Regions from separate parts of the Paenibacillus sp. FSL H8-0168 genome, predicted to be linked through region 2. Evidence: riboswitches for the same ligand, from Rfam matches in the RefSeq annotation. Region 2 holds a riboswitch; the other holds the start of a gene.
What was found. Region 2 has a riboswitch for cyclic di-GMP ahead of MHI21_RS02295 (collagen binding domain-containing protein). Riboswitches for the same ligand answer to the same signal wherever they lie in the genome.
Positions count from the first base shown of each region.

Region 1: it holds a riboswitch for cyclic di-GMP, as region 2 does, so the genes downstream of both, MHI21_RS06225 (glycosyl hydrolase) here and MHI21_RS02295 (collagen binding domain-containing protein) in region 2, are expected to answer to the same signal.

Region 1 is NZ_CP151948.1:1,356,601-1,364,788, forward strand. It holds gene MHI21_RS06205 (glycosyltransferase family 4 protein) at 1-1,072, shown strand, start outside; gene MHI21_RS06210 (glycosyltransferase) at 1,101-2,201, shown strand; gene MHI21_RS06215 (UDP-glucose/GDP-mannose dehydrogenase family protein) at 2,207-3,535, shown strand; gene MHI21_RS06220 (sugar phosphate nucleotidyltransferase) at 4,157-5,533, shown strand; cyclic di-GMP riboswitch class I at 5,689-5,769, shown strand; gene MHI21_RS06225 (glycosyl hydrolase) at 5,784-7,352, shown strand; gene MHI21_RS06230 (hypothetical protein) at 7,401-8,188, shown strand, end outside.
Region 2 is NZ_CP151948.1:494,191-502,378, forward strand. It holds gene MHI21_RS02285 (cupin domain-containing protein) at 243-710, shown strand; gene MHI21_RS02290 (class D sortase) at 801-1,466, opposite strand; gene MHI21_RS02295 (collagen binding domain-containing protein) at 1,576-5,142, opposite strand; cyclic di-GMP riboswitch class I at 5,367-5,447, opposite strand; gene MHI21_RS02300 (AraC family transcriptional regulator) at 5,498-6,379, opposite strand; gene MHI21_RS02305 (DUF445 domain-containing protein) at 6,973-8,188, shown strand, end outside.

The sequences.
Region 1 (8,188 bases), 860 kb from region 2:
TATCGGGGAACATATCGACCCGCTCGTTATTTTGGCAGAGGAGGGCGATTTAGCAGATCGGCTTCGGCAGCGTGATATTGATGTGCGCATCGTTCCATTGGACGATTCAATTCGCAATCGGGGGCGGAATGCCGTGAATCTAGGTGCGCCTGCAGCAGCTTTTCGTTTGCTGGCTTACGGTAGAAAACTTGCGCCCTTGCTGCGTGAGGAAAAGGTCGTGTGCGTTCACACGAACTCGCTCAAGTCTGCACTGTATGGTACAGTAGCCGCCAAATCGGCGAAGCTGCCCTTGATCTGGCATATCCGTGACCACATCGGTCCGCCGTATCTGAAGCCGATTGTGGCCAAAGGGATTCGGCTGATGTCCCGCTTTTTGCCCAATGGAGTGATTGCTAATTCCAAGTCCACGCTGAGTGCGTTGGAGTTACCCCCGGACAAAAAGACGCTTGTCGTTTATTCCGCTTTTGCCAAAGCAATTACAGCACGTGACACGGCTGCCCATGTACGTGGTGATGACTCGTTTAACGTCGTATTGGTCGGCAGATTGGCGGAATGGAAGGGACAGCATATTTTACTGGAAGCAGCACGCTCCTTTTTACCAGATCAGCGCGTGAAATTCTGGCTGGCTGGAGATGCATTGTTCGGAGAAGAGGAATACAAGCAACGATTAGAGTCCACGATGCGCGAATACGGGTTGGCTAACGTCAATCTGCTGGGACACGTCGATGACATTCAAGGCCTGATGCAGCGTTGTGATTTGCTGATTCATACCTCTATTACACCAGAACCATTCGGTCAGGTCATTATTGAAGGCATGGCTGCGGGTCTCCCCGTGATTGCTTCCAATGAGGGGGGACCCAAGGAAACGGTGGTACCCCATGAAACCGGGCTGCTTATTGAACCGGGTGATCCGGCTAAGCTGGAAGAAGCCATCCGCTGGATGTTGGAGCATCCACAAGAACGTCAGCAGATGGGTGAGAGAGGGATGGAACGGGTCAAGAAGCATTTTGTCATCGAGAACACAGTTAAGGATATAGTTCATTACTATAAGGGTTTGTTGGCAGGAGTCTGACCGACATTCGCGTTAAAGGATGATTCAGATGAAAATAGCGATAGCACACGATTACTTAATCCAAATGGGCGGAGCGGAAAGGGTAGTAGAGGTATTCCACGATATGTATCCGGATGCTCCTATCTTCACAACGGTGTTCAGCGACGACCGCCTGTCGCGTAACTTGAAGGATGCGGATATTAGAGCCACTTGGCTACAAAAAGTCCCAGGAGTGAAGGACAACTTCAAAGGAGTGCTGCCGCTGTATCCCATTGCTATCCGTGATTTTGATTTTAGGGATTTCGACATTGTTTTAAGCTCCAGCAGTGCATTTATGAAAAGCATCCAGGTACCCAAACATACGTTTCACATTTGTTATTGTCACACACCGATGCGGTTTGCCTGGGATTACGATACATATATGGCCCGGCAGTCCAAATCCAACCTGCTCAAAAACATGCTCAAGCTGTACATGAACCGGTTGAAAACATGGGATGCCAAAACTTCTCGCAACGTAGACCAGTTTGTCGCCAACTCTTCGGTTGTTAAACGAAGAATTTTGCACTATTACCAAAGGGATTCGGATGTGATTTTCCCACCTATTAATACATCCCGTTTTAAACGCGCTACAAACATCGGTGACTATTACCTGATCGTATCCCGATTGGTGTCCTACAAGCGCATCGATCTCGCGATCGAAGCATTCAAACGTAACGGTCTCAAGCTGCGCATTGTGGGTGAAGGACCGGACCGTAAACGACTCGAAGGTATGGCTGCCCCGAACATTGAGTTCCTCGGCAGGCTTGAGGATGAAGAGGTTAACAAGCTGATGGCAGAATGCCGAGCGCTCGTTTTTCCGGGTGAAGAGGACTTCGGTATTACGCCTTTGGAGGCAAATGCGGCCGGACGGCCTGTCATCGCTTTTCAGGGTGGGGGAGCGCTGGATACGATTGTTCCTCATGTGAACGGCGTATTTTTCCGCAAGCATCAAGTAGAGGATGTGCTGGAGGCCGTCGAAAAGGTTGAGCAACATGCATGGAATGTGGACGATATCATTACCCATGCCCGCAAATTTGATGAAGAAAACTTCAAGGATCAATTAAAAAAGTATGTAGAACAAGCCTATGTGAACTTTCTAAAAGGAGGATGAACGGAATGAAGCTGGCTGTAATCGGTACTGGATACGTTGGGCTCGTCTCGGGTGTATGTTTTGCGCAAAAAGGTAATGAGGTGATTTGTGTCGATCTGGAGCAGCACAAAATCGACATGTTGAACCGGGCAGAATCTCCGATTTATGAACCGGGTATTGAGGAATTGATCGCGTTGAATCTGGAAGCGGGCCGGTTGGAGTTCACCTCGGATTTGGCCGATGCAGTACGCCGCTCGGATATCGTAATTTTGGCGGTAGGTACGCCTTCTCTGGCTAACGGCGAGGCGAATTTGTCATACATTGAACAGGCGGCCGCTGATGTTGGGAAAGCCATGAACGGGTATAAGATTATTATGACCAAGAGTACTGTACCTGTCGGAACGAACGAAAAGATTAAGGACGTGTTGGCTCGTCACACGAGTTTGTCTTTCGATATCGTCTCAGCGCCGGAGTTCCTGAGAGAAGGCTCAGCCATCAATGATACGCTTTATCCGGATCGCATCATTATTGGTTTGGACAATACAGGATTGCGTGAAACTATGGTCACTCTGCATCAGGTGTTCACGGATAAAATCTATGTAACGGATATCCGTAGTGCTGAAATGATCAAATACGCGTCCAATGCGTTTCTGGCAACTAAAATTTCGTTCATTAACGAGATCGCTAATATTTGCGAAAAGGTTGGCGCCGATGTAACCTGTGTGGCTGACGGTATGGGTATGGACAAACGGATTGGCTCCTCTTTCCTACAAGCAGGGATCGGGTATGGTGGCTCTTGCTTTCCAAAAGACACAAATGCGCTTATCCAAATTGCAGGTAATGTAGACTATGAATTTAAGTTATTGAAATCGGTGGTCGAGGTGAATACCGATCAGCGCTTTATGATTGTATCCAAGCTGCGCGAATCGCTGGGTCAACTGAACGGTGTGTCCATTGGCATTTGGGGCCTCGCCTTCAAGCCAAATACAGATGACATCCGCGAAGCTCCAGCACTAGAAATCGTAGAAACGCTCATTCAGGCAGGCGCTATTGTCAAACTGTATGATCCCATTGCGATGGATAAATTCAAGGAGCGCGTGGATCACCCGAATATTATGTGGTGCTCATCCCCACAGCAAGCCGCTGAAGGTAGCGACGCTGTGTGCCTGTTGACCGATTGGGAAGAGTTCAAAAAAGTCGATCTCGTACAACTGGCCTCCATTTTGCGCAAGCCGGTTCTCATTGACGGTCGTAACGTATTCGGTGAGGAACAGATCCAAGGCTCCGGGCTGGAATACTATTCCGTGGGTCGTCCGCGGATGAGTGGGTGGAATCGGGATAAAGTGGAAGTTTAAAAGTGACAGATTAAAAAGTGACTGTGGCGGTGTTGGAGGCGCTGCGCGTGCAGATTGTTCTTCCGATTGCTGTTACCCCCGGATTTTCTGGATTATATAAAACATTCAAAGGTTAAAATCCAGGGATAAAGGCAAACGCTGACGCTTCTTCAGAACAATTCTGCCCGCTCCGCTGCTTTTAGCCGTGGAGTCACAATTTTTAAACTCCCACCTTATGGGGGGAGTAGAAGGGCAGATCAGAAGGAGCGGCGCGGTTGATGCCGCTCCTTCCGATCAAAGCTCCATGCGGCTGTACCGCGGCGCCGCTCCTGTGAAGCAAGGCAGGTAAACGCCAAGCGTGAGATTTTACAGGCTGACCGGACTTAATAATGTCCGGTCGTGCCTTTTGCAATAAACGGTATGATCGGCATGATGCATTTTTGAGTAGCGCAGGGATGGATTTGAATCTGGAGAAGCGGAGCGTTCGCCTTTGACGTGGTATTCTTACATTTAAATGTCTTATACAATCCAAAGAATCCCACGGCAACAGCGATCATAAGATTAAATTCATACCGTAGCGGGTAGTCAACAACTCATCATCAGAACGATCATCCAACCAATATAGAGAGGAAGTGGAGAGTTATGAAGCTCGTACTTTTGTCTGGTGGTTCCGGTAAAAGATTATGGCCTTTGTCCAACGATTCCCGTTCCAAACAATTTTTGAAGGTACTGGAGAGCCCGGAGGGGATTTCGGAATCCATGGTACAGCGGGTATGGAGACAATTGGGAGACAATGGATTATCAGAATCCTCGTTTATTGCGACAGGGAGAGCACAGGTCGAAATGATCCAGAGTCAGGTCGGGCCGAATACGCGCATCATTGTTGAGCCGGAACGCAGAGACACCTTTCCTGCGATTGCGCTGACAGCGACTTATCTATATTCCATTGCTGGTGTTTCCCCTGATGAAATTATAGCTATTTTGCCTGTAGATCCTTATGTTGAGGATGCTTTCTTCGCTTCCGTAGCCCAGCTGGAACATACACTCCAGGAGAGTGAAGGCAAGCTTGCTTTAATCGGGGTTGTCCCTTCCTATCCTTCAGAGAAATATGGTTACATTATTCCGAAAAACGATGCCACCCAAGGTAGCACTGGCTACCGCGAAGTGAGCCATTTTCAAGAGAAACCCGACCGGGAGCAGGCGGAGCGTCTGATTGAACGCAATGCTCTATGGAACTGCGGGGTTTTTGCATTCAAATTAAGTTATTTGCTGGATATCTTGGCATCCAAGGGGTTGCCGCTTAATTATGAAGAAATGCAAAAGCAATACGCATCTCTGGAAAAAATCAGCTTTGACTATGAAGTAGTCGAGAAGGAAAAGGATATCGTAGTTCTTCCGTATGATGGTTTTTGGAAGGATTTGGGTACCTGGAATACACTCACAGAAGAAATGTCTAATCAACAAGTGGGCAGAGGTGTAGTAACGGAGGATTGCGTCAATACGAGTCTTATTAACGAGTTAGACATTCCTGTGGCGATCATTGGAACGAATGATCTGATTGTAGCCGCTAGCCCGGATGGTATTCTTGTGACCAATAAGGCTGAAAGTCCTCGCATTAAGGAAGTGCTCAAGGCTCATGATCAGCGTCCAATGTATGAAGAACGTCGTTGGGGGCAGTATCGGGTTGTGGATTATGTTAAGTATGACGAGGGTAACGAGGTATTGACCAAACGAATCCGCGTACGGAAAGGCAAAAATATCAGCTATCAGCTTCATTTCAAACGGAGTGAAATTTGGACCATTATTAGCGGTGAAGCGGAAATTATTTTGAATGAGAAGCTGCACAAAGTAAAAGCTGGTGATGTAGTTCGCATTCCTGAAGGAACGAAGCATAGCATTTTGGCTGTGACCGATGTGGATTTTATTGAGGTGCAGACTGGTTCTGAATTGGTTGAAGAGGATATTGTCCGCTTTTGTATGGATTGGAATGAAATTTCCCGTCACCAATTTATCTCATAATTGTTTTCGTAAAAACGAAAAAAAGACGAATCTATGAAAATTCATAGCTCAAACTGTCGAAATTGGGCGAAAACCTGTAAATTCATGAACATGACCTATTAAATTTTGGTAAAAGAAAGTCGATACTTAGGGTAAGAAGGAATCCAAACTCCTTCCAACGATAAACGCAGCCCTGTCGAAAGGCAGGTACGCAAAGCTAAAGGGCCTTCCGTAGGGATGGCAGCCTGGCTACCGAAAGGAAGAGCAAAAAGTGAGATTCAATTTTATTCCTCTGTATCGACTGATACGTCATGCACTCCCCGTAGTTATGCTTTTTTCTTTGTTGCCCGTCGGTTTTGGTGAATCTCTGTCTGTGGCGAATGCCGCTGCATTACAACCTGTTAATTCGGACGCTTCTACTCAGGCCCGTGAACTATACAGCTATTTACTCAGCATCTCGGGGAAAAAAATAATCACCGGTCAGCATGATTATTTGGAGAGTCCGGATGAATTAAGTAACAAGGTCCAAAAAATCAGTCAGGCGTATGTGGGTGTGCACGGCTATGAGATGGGAGCCATCTCAGGTCAATCTGCCGCTTCGGAAGCAGCACAACGTAAAAATGTTGTCGATAGCGCGATCCGCTGGAGCAGATCCGGAGGCATTGTGACGATGACTTTTCATGAAGCGCTGCCGGGTAGACCACTGACTTGGGCCAATGTGCAGGCGAAAGTAAGTCAGACGGAGTTCAATAAATACGTGACGCCAGGCACTGCGCAGTATAACCTCCTCATTGCCGATCTGGATAAGGTCGCTGTATCGCTAAAGCAGCTTCGTGATGCGGGTGTTCCGGTTTTATGGAGACCTTATCACGAAATGAATGGTGACTGGTTCTGGTGGGGAAACAAAAATAATTTCAATCAGCTATGGAATATCATGTATGACCGTTTTGTAAACACACATCAACTAGACAATCTGCTGTGGGTATGGAGCCCGAATGCTCCTAATTCGTATACCTTCCCGTATACCCCTAAATATCCGGGGGATGACAAAGTAGACATTTTGGCTGTAGACATTTACAACAATGATTTTGAACAAAGTCATTATGAAGGTCTGCTCGGGTTGGCAGGGGATAAGCCGATTGCCATTGGGGAACACGGTGAGATGCCCAGCTCCGAGGTATTACAGGCTCAGCCCAAATGGGTGTATTCCATGACTTGGGGAAAGATGCTGACCGAGAATAACACAACGGATCAAATTCAGGATTATATGAATGATTCGAGGAGCTTGACGCGAGATGATGTGAAAAATGGATTGGCAGCAGTTCAACAACCCGGGACAGATGTACCAACCCTACCGGACGAGGGGCAAAGCGAGCCTATCCCGGCTCCTCCTTCTGTTCCGGATATGGTTTATGCGAACGGGCTGCGGGGTGAATATTTTAACAACATGAATCTGGATGGTAGTGCTGCTTTGACCCGTACAGATAGCAAGCTGGACTATAACTGGCGTGCTGCCACAGCTGATGCAAGGGTGAACGCTGATCGGTTCTCCGTTCGCTGGACAGGTAAAATGAAGCCACAATATAGTGAGACCTATACGTTTACAACGATATCTGATGATGGAATCCGGGTATGGGTAGACGGCAAGCTGATTATTGATAGCTGGTTTAAGCAAAGCTGGACAGAGCGCAAGGGCAGTATCACCTTGCAAGCAGGTAAAATGGTAGATTTAAAAGTTGAATACTATGATGAATATGGTGACGCAATGGCACGTCTGATGTGGGAAAGTCAGCATGAAGCGAAAGCGGTGATTCCCGGTAACGCTTTGTTTCTTCCTTAATAGATTCTCTTTCCCGGTCAAAAATTTTGAGGAGAGAGGGTGGATCATATGATGAAAAAATGGTTGACCCACAGGTATACGCCAGTATTATCCGGGCTGCTGGGGGTCGTAGCTATAGCGCTGATCGCTTGGTTGATTTACACGCCTTCAAGGAGCGTAGAACTGCCGACGGATAAAGTAGCGGCAGCCAGTCCAGTATGGAAGCTGGGACAGAGGGATGATTCTTCAGCGGAATTTAGAGGAGTGATTGGTAGAGACAATATCAACATTCCTACAGCCTCTGCTTCTACCGAATCGTCGGCTAAAGGAATATCGTCTGCAACGTCCATAGCAGAGAATACAGCGGCCCCGGTATTGCTCAGCAGTGGAGATATTCCTCCCGGCTTGAATGCGTCCACGAATCCTGAACTGTCGCTCCAGTATAAGCTGGATCAAGTTCCTCCCAATGGAGTGATATTCCGTGTACGGATTTTGGATGCGGGCAAAGCTGTTCCGCAAATGGCTGTATTTTCAAATTATCAGCTGTCCGGTATCATTCAAATCGCTGGGGTTTCCGGTACGGGCAGTGCATATAATTACAAAAGCAACTACGAGTTATATATCCCCAAAGAGCAATTGCAAAGCGGTGTTAACGTACTCAAGCTAAAGACAGCGCGCTGCCTATACTGCTCCTCTGCAGAAGATAAAAATGTGTGGTGGACCTGGGATGACTTGAGCTTGGAGACGTTAGCTTCACCTGCGACCGAACCGGTACACGGTAAATATATACTGACCGGAACAAATGTGAACAATAAAGAATTTTATTATGATCAGGGTGCAGTTAAGCATTTACCATA
Region 2 (8,188 bases):
ATAAGCTTACAATAAAAAACAAGATTTTATGTCATAAAACTTTACGTGTATTATATTTTGGTATGTCCTTTTGCTTGTTAACTGCTATTTATATGATAAAATTAAATGAATATTCACAATTTAATGTTATTTAATTTTACATGGAATAATAGCGTTCGACATGCCAAGGGAGAAACGTGACAAAAGCAACGCTATGTTTTACAGTAGGGAAGAAGGAATTTAGGGTAAAGGAAGGTTAGACAATGACGAAAGCTATTTCACCGCTAGTAACGGCATTGGGCATGGAGCCCCATCCAGAAGGCGGCTGGTACAAAGAGATGTGGAAGGCCCATTTCCAAATTCCGAAGCCTGTACTGCCGGATGTGTATTCCGGTCCGCGCTTTGCAGCTTCGTCTACGTATTTCTTGCTACATCCGGGCGAGTTCTCCGAGTGGCATGTGGTCCATTCTGATGAGCTGTGGTTATATCATAGCGGAAGCCCTGTAGAGTTGAAATTGGGTGGAAGCGGAGAAGAGCCTGGTGAAGAAACTGTGATTATCGTCGGTGCGGATGTGGAGGCAGGACAGCATCCACAAGCACTCGTCCCAGGAGCAGTATGGCAAACGGCACGTCCGCTTGGGGATGAGCCCGTGCTGGTAACCTGTGTGGTTGCACCAGGATTCCACTTTGATGATTTCAAGCTGATTGCCAAGAATCCAACTGAATCATGATGTGAGCATTGGCGGGTGTATTTCTGTAATGAACAGGAATGGCCCGCCTGATTTATTTTTACTCATAGAAATAGGTACTTTAAAATGGCTTTAGGTGCTTAGTTTGGCCTGAACAATGAGACGATGGGTGGGGTTGACGAGAGGGTCACATGTAATCAGCGTGAGCAGCTTTTGTTTTTTGAAGCTTTTTAGAACAGACACGTCCGTAGGATCAACCACCTTCAGGCTATAAACGCTATATACATATTGGTTACCCCGAGTGTTGACAACAATCTTATCCCCAATCTTCAATTCATTTAGACGATTAAATAAACGTCCAGAGGTACGGGCTCGATGAGCAGCAATGGCGGCATTCCCCACTTGTCCCAGCGTCCCCGTTTCCGGCATATGTACAGCCGCGTGTCTCATATTTATCCTCGTTGCGCCTTCCAATACAGGGAGCTTTAAAGCAATACGACTTATACTAATAGTGGCTATGGGAGTTTGTTCATTAGCGCTTGCCATGGGAGCAGGAGGTGGGGAAGTATTTTGTCGTGCTTCACTAACCGGAACTTTCGTAAGACGAGTGGACAAGCTAGCATAGCTGTCTGTAAGACTGGCGGTTCTAAGCGCATCGCTTTTTCCTGATGGTAGCTCGGCTGCTTTTAATAGCTTGCTTTGTTCCTGATCCTCATTCCATTCCGTCGCTTTAGGAAACAAAATAAAAAGTAAGCCTAACACAATAAATACGTAGGAAAGTTTACGCAGACGCAGCAATCTCGCCTCCCCTAAGCAAAGTACGGATTATACATACTTTTTTAAAAAATGCCCCATTCCCGGCTCATTCCAATCGGGAATGAGCCGGGAATGGGGCAGGTGATTAATTTTATTTTTTGTTTGTCCGTCTAAATTTCAAAAATACGCCCCATATAACCATCGCTATGCCTGTCAAATAGAACGGAACGGGGCTGCTTTCACCTGTTTGGGGTAATTGATGTACCGCAGGTGTATCCTCCGGCTCTTCAGGTTCTTTCCCCGGAACCTTGAGACGGATCTTAGGTTCGGGATCGTCTTTCGAATCCACCGGAGGAGGATCTTGATGAGGCATGACGGCTGGCAGTTCCGGCTTCAGCGGTATAGGCGCAGGTTCCTCCTGCGGAGAGACTATGTCCTCCGGAGACTTTGGCAATGACGGAGGGACGATTATAGACGGAATATTGGGTATTTCCGGATCTTTGTCATGTTTTTTACCTGAGCCTCCAGACGGGGGGGAGGGGTTTGGATGAGTAGGCGTTCCTGGTCCTGAGGGATTCGTGGGGTCTGTTGGAGTTCCCGGGTCTACAGGTGGTTCAGGGTCGTTTTTCTTTTCTTTACGATTGGTGATCACAACCCTCTTTACGCCAGAGCTTTGTCGCAGTGTTGCGTCTATTTTGATCTCGAGCTTGCCCTCGGTAATTTTATAGCCCTCCGGTGCTGCCAATTCTTCCAAGATGTAGTCGTCATGAAGCAAGGAAGAAAAGATGATTTTGCCTTCCTGATTGGTGGTCTGAATGAGAGGGGCTCTTTTTTGACCTTTATCATAGAGCGCAAACTGTGCGCCAGGCAGTACCTTGTCAGGCATATCCTGATCTACCTTGGTCAGCTCAAGACTTTCGGTCACACCCCCGCCAGAACCGGAGCCGGAAGACGTTCGTACGATGATTTCCTGGCTGGTTTCCCGCAGTTCTGTCGTCAAGCGATCCCCCTCAAAGGCAACCTTATTACTCACCTTGGCTTTGTCTTCAGCATGAATGAACGATTGGTATTCAAGTATAAAAGCAGTGGAAATATCCTTAGCAAAAGTAAGTTCAAAAGTTTGCTGGCCTTGAGCATCTGTCTTGATATACAGCTTGTAATCTTGATTTCTAATCAACTCGGTGCCCTTGGTGGTATTTCCGTTGGCAGCGATGATTGTAGAGTACAAATGAAAGGAATCCTCAATTAAGATTTGATTGCTGCTAGGCTGATCTATAATTTTAGCGTTGGATACATGGGACTGTCCTTCATTGATGCGGATGCTCCAGTCAATCTTATTTCCATTTTGTGTACCGACTTTAGATACATATTCTCCGCCATGAGGTACCGTGACTTGCGCTGTCCATTCGGAGACAGTTTTTTGTCCATCTAGTAGAAGGGCTTGATTATGGATTTCCTTTTCAATCAGTTCTCCTTCCAATGAAGTTTGAAAGGTAATCCAGTAGGGAGTCTGTATCTTATTTTTGAACTGGATACGCAATTCATTACCATTTTGCTCGGAGGGAGGAATAATGGTGTATTGATCTGCTGGGATTTCAGCCCCTTTTTGTACGCCATCCCACCATCCCAGCAAGGTCATATCGTATACTTTTACGGAGGCGGGCAGTAACTTCTGACCTTGCAACAAGGGGTCTCTCACTTCCGCGTGATTCAGGATCTTGCGATTGTAGTTAGCTTTAATGTCCCAGGTAATGAGCTTGGAGGTCGCATTATAGCTTCCTTGCTTGGCACCGTTTCGTTGTGTCATAAAGTCCGGCCAGATCGGGCACTCCACTTCTTGCGATGATCTTTCTCCGTCTTCAAACTGGTATTCTATATGGGATTTATTACGAAACTCGGGCTTCGTTGTATCCGTTTTCCAATCATTATTATAGGTAGTTGAATACTTGATTGTATAAGCCTTCTGAATGGCTTTATGAAAAATGAGCGTAAATCCTTGTTTATAGTCCTGTGATAGCGGAATCAGCTCATAATCCGTGGGTGCACGTAGCTCCGTTGTTCCGTCAACACTTTGAATTTTCAGGGTGTCCGGTAACAAGGCCAAGCCCCCGTTTGGAAACACATCCTGAATGACAATATTTTTCATGATGTACAAGTCTGTATTGATGGTAATCACCCAAGGTATGATTTTGGTGTTGTAATTGGGTGTGTCATACATTTTAGTCATAACTCCGCTTATGATTTCCGTCGATACGATCTTCTGGGTTCCATCTGAGGTTATGATGTTTGTAACTTTTTCATTTTCATAGACACGGCCTCTGGCTTGAGTCTGGTATCGGATGGTATAGGCTGAATCTACGTCGAAGTTGAATTGAAGTTTGAAGCCGTTGCGGTCCGGATAATCAACTGGGATGACAGTATACGCCCACGATGGGAGTTCCTCCAGTGTGTTTCTCTTAAATACTTTCAAAGAACCGGGCAGCAATTCTTGAGTTTTATTGAAATGATCAATTAAAAGAGCTTTGGCTTCGGGAATTTTTGTCTCGCTGAAGTTATATCTTATGGCCCACGAGAGTGTTTGTGTGGCATGATCATATTTTTCAACCTTTTTGGACAAAAATTCACCACGTTCCACCTGAACAGTAGCGGTAGCAACAACGTTCTCTATCGTATCTCCTGAAAGCGTTGCTGTGTTGGAGAAACGAGTTTCATCGCCAATAATACGCGTGGAATATTGAATCTGATAGGCCGTGTTAATGCTATCGTCTTGAAAACGAATCACAAACCCTGTCCCGGCTTGATCTGCTTCAATGGCATATTCACTTGCATTCACTAGGTCTCGAACAACGGTCGAGCCGTCGATATTGACTTGTAGATGATAGAGCCGAATAGAGTCTCTTCTGAGTTCCAGCCCTGAAGGAATTGGATCGGTGATGAGGGCATGCTTTACGGTGTTTAGCTGTTTGTTCACATCAATGATCCAGTCGATCTGATTGGTGCCAGCTATTTTCCCTTGTTTGCTTAGGGTTGGCCCTGACTGGGGTTTTACATTCACGATGACCGTTTGTACCCCGCCTTTGATCGGAATCGCAATGATGATCTCTGTACTGCCTTTCACCGTTTCTTTCGTAAACTCGGTTTTGATTTGCAGTTTGCCGCTGACATTGGAATGATTCTCTACATATTGGTTAAAGGTCATGATCACCTTGCCCTGACGATCTACTGTGAAGTATCCCACGGTTCCGTCGGTAGTGACTAACGGAGATGAGATATCAGTGTAGATGACAAACTGTTCTGGTAAATGAAAGGTGAAGCTTTCCCCTGACTTATAGGTATTGTCAGGAAGCTCCCATTCATAGCCTAGTTGGATGGCTGATCCGATGTCGAATTGGCTGTCTGGACTATATACCGCATCAATGACACGCCCTGCTTCGTCGGTCAGGCTCAACTTCGTTAATATGCTCTGCGGAGCTGCATCATGTTGAGACTTTGAACTGGTTGCTCCTTGAACGAAGGGAACCGTGTTTGAAGGAATCTCCCTAGGAGGTTCAAGGTTTGGGACAACATATACAGCATCCGTAACGGTATGGTTAGGATCGGATACAGCACTCTGCGGCAGTTCTGGGACTGGAGCATCTGCGTAAGCCAGCGTTGCGCTGAAAAAGCTTTGGACAATGAGCAATAAGGCAATGATCATTACATTTATTTTTGTTCTCATGCTCCAAGTGATTCTCCTATTCATCGTAATATGGCAATGCTTCGGCGGTTATGTTTTTTCCTTCCCTCCTCCTAGTTCGAAATTAGTATATTCAGCATGCTAGGCTGACATGACTATCCCAATAGAAAAAAAGCCCTGATCATAGCGATCAGGGCTTTCTTCGAGAGAGGTAAAGCAATTTGTGATGGATCTATGTAAAAAAGACATAATAAAAAGCTCGTTCATCTGGTAGCTGGCTGCCATCTGGAAAGGAAGGCCCTATAGTTTTGCGTCACTGCCTTTCGACAGTTTTGCCATTAACTTGAATAGCTTGTGCGTCTATCATCTATCAAACTGATTTCATGTAACCTCTCATTTACAACTTTGAACGGTTCCCCCATTTTTTGCGGAAGGAATGAGGTGTTTCTCCTACATGCTCCTTGAATAGGTTAATAAAATGGCTCGTATTGGGAATCCCTACGTACCTTGCGATATCCACAATGGACATGTCACTGGTTTTAAGCCAGCTTTGAGCGGCTGTGATACGGACATTAATGAGATAATCAATCGGAGAGAAACCGATCTGCTTTTTGAAATTTTTAGCCAGATTAAACTTGTTTAATTCAAACATATCTGCCAGCGAGTCCAGTGTTATTCGCTCACAGTAGGACTGATCCAAATATTGCTGTACCCGACGTACCTCACTCAGGGTTTCAGCATTCACACACGGATGATCATAGGGATGTTGCAAAATGCACGTTAGTATTTCACCAATGAGCCTGGACGTTAGTAGCTCAGCGGAAAGACTTCTGTCAGACTGCCCACAAATCAGAGCATGGAGCTTATCCAATATAATATGCGGATTATGCATGGAAATGACCGGTTTATTATGCTTGGCAAATTGTTCGTAAAAATTTTCAATCAGATTGCCATACAGGTACAGGCTGATAAACTCCCAGGATTCATGACCGGAGGTGCTGTATTGAACATATTCCTCGCAATTAATAAAGAACAAATCTTGAGGTTTTAAGATATATTTCTTGCCCCGGTACAGTAATTCTCCCTTACCAGACAACGTAAAGACAAGCAAAAAAGAGGCAAGTTCTTTCCTTTCCATCGTAAAAGCAGAAGTTTTTTGGAAGTAGCCTAATTCCTGGATATATAAAAGGGATTGCTTGGCAAAAGCGGAGGGAGTGCGTACAATTACGACCGGATCGCCATTCCAGAGGCCCACGTTGTTTTTTTGGTCTGTTGTCATATTCAATTCCTTTACAAAAAAGCAATTTTATCTAGCATATCTTGGTTTGAATTACCAATATATAATGGCTGATTAAACATGATTCCCTATTTATAAAAGTTTATTTTATCACATCAAATATGTCTATATAGCAAAATATGTGTTTGAATTTTATGGGAGTAACACTTTTTATGGATATTTAACCTGGTAATCCATATGAAAAAGTCGAATGCTGTTGAAAGAATCTGGGGTTATCATGGATTCAAATCCTTTCTGAGGTCCAATACCAAAATGGTACTGAAAAAAGGTATCTTATGCCCATTCAACTTTCTTGTTCACTTCTCCTTTCGGTTTAAAAAAATTGGGACTTGGTTCTGATAAAATGGTTCGTAAGGCTTATTATTGAAAATAAGAGTTTGGGCCCAGTGCTGTGATTTTGTTCACAAACATGAATGTAAAAAAGAGAGATATATGCATAAAAAATTACGCAAAAAGTGCCCTTGCGCGTTTCATCAAAAGTGCTTTCAACTTTGGAAATGACACGGGCAATGATATGATGGGTAATACAGGTATAGTGCTTTACTTACTCGACAGTCAGTTTGGAGGATTACAGGATGGGAAAACCAAAAAACACGAAAACCGCAGCGGCTTGGTCGCTTGTTATTCTAGGGGCAGGCTTTGCAGCCACATTGCCCTTCCAGCAATATGGTTGGGCTCGTTTGTTAGCCGGAGCTTTTGAGGCAGGACTTGTAGGGGGACTGGCAGACTGGTTCGCTGTCACTGCTTTGTTCCGTCATCCGCTAGGCATTCCGATACCACATACCGCCCTGCTTCCTAAAAATAGGGACAAGCTCACAAATGCATTGGTAAGTACGGTGGAAAATAACCTGCTAAACAAAGACAGCATTGCGTCTAAAATTGCAGATATCCGTTTGGCCGATTTGGTGCTGGGCGGTGTGGAAAAAGGATTGCGCACGCCGGAGGCGGCGGCATCCATAGATGTTCTTGCCAAGCGGCTCGTCCAGTCGCTCCCGCTCGCGGAATTGGCTCCGGTCATCGTGGCAGAGCTCAAGCGGCAGGTGGCTGACTTTGACGCCGGACCGCTGCTGGAGTCGCTTGCTCGTCAGACCAGCGCGAAGAGCTATGATCGCCGCGCACTGGATTACACGCTGAAGCAAGCCGAGTCCTGGCTTTTGCGACCCGAAACGGGTTATACGCTGGGCACCTTAGGGATGCAGGCTGTCAGTGGTTTGCAGGTGAGCGGGCTGATGCAGTTTGCTTTGAACGCATTCCTCGGCTATCTGAACGAAGAACGTATGGGTGAAATGATTCGTCATTTCCTGCTGGATCAGGTAGCAGAATTGCAAAGGGAAGAGCACCCGCGCCGTCAGGCTGTGCTGGATGGTCTGAGGACACAGGTGACCCGATTGGCGACGAAAGATACGGTTCAGGAAGGGTTGAACGGCTGGAAGGATAGCCTTGTTGAAGCCTGGGAAGGCGATGCGTCAGTGCTGGGCAAAATGGAAGAACTGCGTATACGCTTATTGGACTACATGGAAGACGGAAGCTATGTGCAGACCTATATTTTACCGCTATTGAATCGGATGCTGACTGATTTAAGAGGGAATACCGAGCTGCTGGACAAGATCAATGTGCGAATTGTGGAAGGTATTACTGGACTGGTGGAAGCCAACCATAGTCGAATTGGTAACTTGGTACGCGAAAATGTAGACAAAATGGATAACAAATCCCTGATTGCACTGATGGAGGACAAACTGGGACAGGATTTGCAGTGGATACGTATTAACGGCGCAGTTACAGGCTTCCTGA